2 regions of the Pseudomonas sp. MLB6B genome follow, and region 1 is predicted to be linked to the other one. Evidence: predicted binding sites of a transcription regulator. Region 1 holds the regulator's gene; the other holds the start of a gene.
The links. Region 1 encodes FliA, which starts transcription of late flagellar genes. Its sites were predicted from a motif close to CTAAAGTTTNNNNNNNNNNNGCCGNTAA; they were not measured.
Positions count from the first base shown of each region.

Region 1 (3,686 bases):
ACCGCCGGCCTGCAAGCCAGCGATCCGGCCCTGCGCATGCAGCTGGAGACGCTCGCCGGGCGCGGCATCGCTTCGAAGAATTATCTGGTGCTGGCCACCACAAGCCAGAAGCAGGTGCTGTCGGCCGCCTACCACAGCTACAAACGCTGTGGCCTGGCCGGCTGCATCCTGAGCAAGCTCGACGAAACGGCCAGCCTGGGCGAAGTGCTCAGCCTGACCATCGGTCACGAATTGCCGATCGCCTATCTCACCGATGGGCCGCGCATTCCTGACGACCTGCACCTGCCGCGCAAGCACCAGTTGGTGAGCCGTGCGGTCAGCGTGCAGATGCAGGACGAACCCAGCGAAGAGGCCATGGCCGACATGTTCGCTGATCTGTACCACCACCCAGGCAAGCGGGTGGGTTGAGAGATGTGCTGCGAAAAGTACCTACAGAACGGGGCGGGCAGTTGGCCTCCACTGTGGCATGGGTCCAAGCGAGACAAGGTAAACAACAGACATGGGTAGCATGCATCCCGTACAGGTCATCGCCGTGACCGGTGGCAAAGGCGGCGTCGGTAAGACCAACGTTTCAGTGAACCTGTCCCTGGCGCTCGCCGAGCTCGGGCGCAGGGTCATGCTGCTCGACGCCGACCTTGGCCTTGCCAACGTCGATGTGCTGCTGGGGCTGACGCCCAAGCGCACCCTGGCCGACGTCATCGAAGGCCGCTGCGAGCTGCGCGACGTGCTGCTGCAAGGCCCGGGGGGCGTGCGCATCGTGCCGGCAGCCTCCGGCACGCAAACCATGGTGCACCTGCAGCCTGCGCAACATGCCGGCTTGATCCAGGCCTTCAGCGAAATCGGCGACAACCTCGACGTGCTGGTCATCGACACCGCAGCCGGCATCGGCGACTCGGTGGTGAGCTTCGTGCGCGCCGCCCAGGAAGTGCTGCTGGTGGTGTGCGACGAACCCACCTCGATCACCGACGCCTACGCGCTGATCAAGCTGCTCAACCGCGACTACGGCATGAACCGCTTCCGTGTGCTGGCCAACATGGCGCAGAGCCCGCAGGAAGGGCGCAACCTGTTCGCCAAGCTGACCAAGGTCACCGACCGCTTCCTCGATGTGGCGCTACAGTACGTCGGCGCCGTGCCCTACGACGAGTCGGTGCGCAAGGCCGTGCAGAAGCAGCGCGCGGTGTACGAAGCCTTTCCCCGTTCCAAATGCGCCCTGGCCTTCAAGGCCATCGCGCAGAAGGTCGACAGCTGGCCGCTGCCAGCCAATCCTCGCGGCCACCTGGAGTTCTTCGTAGAGCGCCTGGTGCAGCCGACCAGCGCAGGGCCGGTGCTATGAGTGCGAGCGGATTCAAGATGTACAGCCGTGCGTCCAAGGACGCTCAGTACGAACTGATCGAGCGCTATGCGCCGCTGGTCAAGCGCATCGCCTACCACTTGCTGGCGCGCCTGCCGGCCAACGTGCAGGTCGAAGACCTGATCCAGGCCGGAATGATCGGTCTCCTGGAAGTGGCCAACAAATACGACGCCAGCAAGGGCGCCAGCTTCGAGACCTATGCCGGCATCCGCATCCGCGGCGCCATGCTCGACGAGGTGCGCAAGGGCGATTGGGCCCCGCGTTCGGTGCACCGCAACACGCGCATGGTCAGCGAGGCGATGCGCGCCGTGGAAGCGAGAACCGGACGTGACGCTAAAGATCATGAAGTCGCTGCCGAACTTAAGATGGAGCTGGATGACTATTACGGCATCCTCAACGATACATTGGGCAGCCGCCTGTTCAGTTTCGACGATCTGTTGCAGGACGGCGAGCACGAAGGGTTGCACGAAGACGGCGCCAGCGGCTCGCCGGAACCGGGTCGTGGCCTCGAAGACGAACGCTTCCAGGCAGCCCTGACTGACGCCATCGCCAACCTGCCGGAACGCGAGCGTCTGGTCCTGGCGCTGTACTACGACGAAGAGCTGAACCTCAAGGAAATCGGCGAAGTGCTGGGGGTCAGCGAGTCGCGGGTCAGCCAGTTGCACAGCCAATGTGCGGCGCGCCTGCGCAGTCGCCTGGGGGAATGGCGCGCCCGATAGGGCGGCCGGCTACGAGTTGCAAGTGGCAAGTGGTAGGTAAGAGCGGATCGCGGTGGCTTCACAAAGCGCGTAACTGTTTGGCAACGCCGCATCGCTTGCTCCTCGAGGCGTGCACTTTGCCGCTTTAAGAACGAATGACGCACGCGCTCGGCGCCGGGCGCGTGATGAGACTGCTTGGAGATCTCTAATTGAACAAAGACATGAAAATCCTCATCGTTGACGATTTCTCGACGATGCGGCGGATCATCAAGAACCTGCTGCGCGATCTGGGATTCACCAACACCGACGAGGCCGACGACGGCACCACGGCGTTGCCGATGCTGGAAAAGGGCCATTACGACTTCCTCGTCACCGACTGGAACATGCCCGGCATGTCCGGCATCGACCTGCTGCGCAAGGTCCGCGCCCACGACACGCTCAAGGGCATGCCGGTGCTGATGGTCACCGCCGAAGCCAAGCGCGACCAGATCATCGAAGCGGCCCAGGCCGGGGTCAACGGTTATGTGGTCAAGCCTTTCACCGCCCAGGTGCTGAAAGAAAAGATCGAAAAGATCTTCGAGCGCGTGAACGGCTAAGCCGCCAGGGGGCGCAATGGAATCTATCGATACCTCTCTGGGTGAGTTCGAAGGCACCCTGAAAAAGCATGCTCGCGAGCTGGTCGAGAGCCTCGAACGAGGCCGTTTCGGCGACGCCGTGCAGCTGATCCACCAGCTCAACCAGACCCGCGACCTGGGCCTGTACAACGAGGTCGGCAAGCTGACCCGCGAGCTGCACAGCGCCATCGTCAGTTTCCAGATCGACCCGCGCATGCCGCAGGCCGAAGAAGTCTCGCAGATCACCGATGCCACCGAGCGGCTGGGCTATGTGGTCAAACTGACCGAGAACGCTGCCAACCGCACCATGGACCTGGTCGAAGAAAGCACGCCCGTACTCAACGACATGGCCGAGCAGGCCTCGGCCCTGAGTGGCGATTGGCAACGTTTCATGCGCCGCGAAGTCTCGGCCACCGAGTTCCGTGACCTGGCGCGCCGCGTCGACGGATTCTTGACGAGCAGCGCCGAAGGCAACCGCAAGGTCGCCGGGCACATGAACGACATTTTGCTGGCCCAGGACTACCAGGACCTGACCGGCCAGGTCATCAAGCGCGTCACTGCGCTGGTGACGGAAGTCGAAAGCAATCTGCTCAAGTTGGTGTTGATGGCCAGTCAGGTCGACCGCTTCGCCGGTATCGAACATGACCATCAGCAGCTGCGCGATGAAAAAGACCAAGAAAAACATCCGACTCGAGGTGAAGGTCCGCAGATTCATGCCGATAAGCGTGAGGACGTCGTGTCCGGTCAGGACGATGTAGACGATTTGCTATCCAGCCTTGGTTTTTAAGGAGCACGTTCAATGAGCTTCGGCGCCGATGAAGAAATCCTCCAGGATTTCCTGGTTGAGGCCGGCGAAATTCTCGAGCTGTTGTCCGAACAGCTGGTCGAGCTGGAAAGCCGACCCGATGACGCGGACCTGCTCAATGCGATTTTTCGCGGGTTTCATACCGTAAAAGGGGGCGCCGGCTTCCTCCAGCTCAATGAGCTGGTTGAGTGTTGCCACATTGCCGAGAACGTCTTCGA
Region 1 is NZ_CP199313.1:2,405,694-2,409,379, forward strand. It holds gene flhF (flagellar biosynthesis protein FlhF) at 1-408, shown strand, start outside; gene fleN (flagellar synthesis regulator FleN) at 500-1,333, shown strand; gene fliA (RNA polymerase sigma factor FliA) at 1,330-2,070, shown strand; gene ACSMEV_RS10645 (chemotaxis response regulator CheY) at 2,271-2,645, shown strand; gene ACSMEV_RS10650 (protein phosphatase CheZ) at 2,662-3,450, shown strand; gene ACSMEV_RS10655 (chemotaxis protein CheA) at 3,463-3,686, shown strand, end outside.

Region 2 (3,366 bases), 1.1 Mb from region 1:
CCCAAGCTCCAGCGGAAATCGCTGCACTCTTCGAGCAGACGACTAGCTACTTGCATTCCCTCGGCGATGATGTGCAAGAGAAGCCTCTCAAGCTCTACCTGGCTTTCCGCCGCCTGAAGAACTTTGCGAGCGTAGTAGTTCAATCTAAACGGCTGCAGCTTTACCTCAAGCTCAATCCAGATTCGGTCGAACTAATGGAGGACTTCAGCCGTGATGTACGAGCTATCGGACACTGGGGTACCGGCGACTTGGAATTGAGCCTGCGCACCCAAGATGACTTGGAAAGGGCCAAGGCATTGATTGAGCGAAGTTATCAAGAGAACTAGATCTTAGGGCTTTCCGTGAGCTCAAAAATTGACTGAGAAAGTAATGAAGACCATCGAATGCCGCTCAACCACCAAGTCGACAGTGATCAGATCCGACTGTGGCAAACATCGATTCGTGCTTAGTCGTGTATGGGATGAGTGCTTGCCAATCGGTGCTTTTCTGTGCGCAAATCCTTCGAAAGCTGACGAAATTCGAAACGACACCACTGTTTTTAAGTGCGGCAACTTGGCTGCTAACTGGGGCTGGGGTGGCTTCTACATTTTGAATTTGTATCCAAACTACTCTACGGACCCTTCCGGTGTGATCCGCAACAGCGAGGCCGATAGCCTCAATGAGCAATTTGTTCAGAGGGTCTTTGCCGAAGTATCTATCGTTGTCCTCGCCTGTGGAAACAAGCATGAGGCACGATTGCCCGATTTTATACGCAATGTGCCGTCAGCAAATCTGTACTGTCTACGCCCAAATAAAGGCGGTGGCTACCTACACCCATCCCGCATCAATCCCGAAAACTTTCCCCGGCCAGTACGAGCTTTTGATGAGGGTTGTAGTGGTCTTTGAATTTAGGGTTTGTCTGAAAAGTCGCTTTGGCTAAAATGTCCCCCTCTGGTTGCTGGGAGGGCCGTCATGGCAGGCCGTTATGAAATCTCATCCGAACGCTGGGCAATGATCGAAGCCATCGTTTCCCCTCCTCAGCGCATGGGGCGTCCAAGGCGCGACGACCGTCAGATGCTCAACGGCATCTTCTGGATTTTGTGCTCAGGCGCCAAATGGCGTGATCTTCCAGAGCGCTTTGGGCCTTGGAAAACCGTTTACCAACGCTTCCGGCAATGGCGTGACGACGGCACTTTCGAGCAGGTTTTGCGCCATTTACACCTTCGCTTGCGTGAAGACGGCTTTATCGACCTGGATACCTGGATGATCGATTCGACATCCATCCGAGCCACCCGAGCAGCCAGCGGTGCTGGAAAAAAAGGGGCTCGCAGGAACCGCACCACCACTGTCTCGGCCGTAGCCGAGGCGGACTGACCACCAAGATTCATCTCGCCTGCGATAGCAACGGCTTTCCGCTGACGGTCATGCTGTCGCCCGGTGAAGAAGCCGACTCGCGCTACTTCATGCCGTTACTGGAGCAGATCAGCCTGCCAGGTGGCAGGAGTCGTCCGCGTAAGCGCTGCCGATATGTACTGGCCGACAAGGGCTATGACAGCCAGATGCTGCGTCAGTACTGTGATCGTTACGGCATGCAGCCGATCATTCCCTTGCGCAAGATGCATCGCAAACCTCGGCCGGGCCTGCCTCGACTGTTCGACAGGCCGCATCATAAAAAGCGCAACGTGATCGAACGGCTGTTCAGTTGGCTCAAGGAAAAACGTCGGATCTGTACCCGATACGACAAGCTGGCGAGCAGCTTCAAAGCCATGGTCACGCTGGCTTGCATCGAAAAGTGCTTACGGGCTGACTTTTCAGACAAACCCTAGAGTGTCTCCTGCCAACGTTAAGGGAAGGAGGTGGGTAGACAGTAAGCGTCCATAGGTAAAGCAACGACCCAAATCCTCGGCTCTTGGCCTATAGCGGCCAACTGATCACGCCCGCAGTTTCAAGTCCTGCGGTTTTTCGTCGAAAGCATTTAATCGGTGAATTATCTGCAGCCTATTGTGCAGCCAACACTACTTTTCCGAACAAAGTCCGGGGCATATAACGCTACGTTCTTGATCCTAAGGGGCATCGACTTTCAGCTCAGGCTTCCAAGTTGGAGATACGTTTATGCCAGGTAGACATAACCCCTACGTTGAAATGGAATTCTTCAACTTTCCACTCATTAACGCTCCACCTCCTGTAGCGCTCTCCCGAAGTCCTCATGGAGACTCAGGCCCGGTAGGATCGTGGGCGGGATTGAGGGTTCTCAAGAAAACGCGAAAAACCTGAAGAACTATTATTCATCGTCAGTGTCGCCGTCGGCCGCGCGGATTCAACATGTTTGTGATTTCAACGGCAGACGCTTTGAATACCACCCCCGGAGCAAAATAAAGTTGCACCGGCCCCATCAAGCTTGGCCCATTGCAGCCGAAATCATTCAAACGGACACATTCCAACGGCCATGGCAGGCCTCTGTAAACTCGCTTCGGCCTATCAAACGTCGATCTTCCAGAACGTGCGCCCGAGGTTGCTGTACCTACCGTAAAATTGATGAGGCCTGCCGTGCTGAAAAATGCCCCTTTGAGTGCAAAGCTGTTACTGATCCTGGTATTTCCCCTCCTGGGCTTCCTGGTCTTCGCAGGTATTTATGTCGCGGACAAGCGCGAAACCCTGAGCGAAATGAACCGCGCCGTGAACGCCACCAACGCGGCCAGAAAATTGAGCGATGTGGTCACCACCATCCAGCGTGAGCGCGGCGCCAGCGGCGTGTTTCTGGGCAGCGGCGGCAAGACCATGCAGGACAAACTGCACAGCCTGCGCGGTGAAACCGACCAGACGGTGAGCGCGATGCGCGCCCAGTCGCTGACGGGGCTGCCTGCGCCGGACAAGATGCTGCGTGCGCTGAACGACCTGGCCGACCTGCGCCGCAGCGTCGACACGTTGGCCATCAACAACGTCGAGTCCGGTGCGCGCTTCACCGACTTGATCAAGAACCTGATCGGCTTTTCCTACACGCTGGAAACCAGTATCGAAGAACCGGAGATCCTGCGCGCCCTGAGTTCGCTCAACCAGTTCGCGGACATGAAGGAGCGCTCGGGCCGCGAGCGGGTGCTGCTGGGGCTGGCGTTCAACCAGAACCGCTTCGATGCGCCGCTGCTGTCGCGCTTCAGCCGTAACATGGGCGAGTTCTCCGGCTACTTCGAGGCCTTCCAGCGCTGGGCGCCGGCCGAATTCAAAGCCAAGCTCGATGACGTATTGCAGCAGCCCGCCTCGCTGGAAGTGGCGCGCCTGCAGAAACTCGGCTTCGACACGCCCCTGGGCGAGCCGCTGAACATCAAGCCGGAGGACTGGTTCAACCTCGCCACCACCCGTATCGACATGATGGCCAAGGTCGAGGCGGAG
Region 2 is NZ_CP199313.1:1,337,735-1,341,100, reverse strand. It holds gene ACSMEV_RS05810 (DUF5655 domain-containing protein) at 1-326, shown strand, start outside; gene ACSMEV_RS05805 (DUF1643 domain-containing protein) at 370-885, shown strand; one part of gene ACSMEV_RS05800 (IS5 family transposase) at 952-1,306, shown strand; one part of gene ACSMEV_RS05800 (IS5 family transposase) at 1,306-1,805, shown strand; gene ACSMEV_RS05795 (methyl-accepting chemotaxis protein) at 2,515-3,366, shown strand, end outside.
Region 2: the regulator FliA is predicted to act here: its motif matches at 2,371-2,398, upstream of ACSMEV_RS05795 (methyl-accepting chemotaxis protein).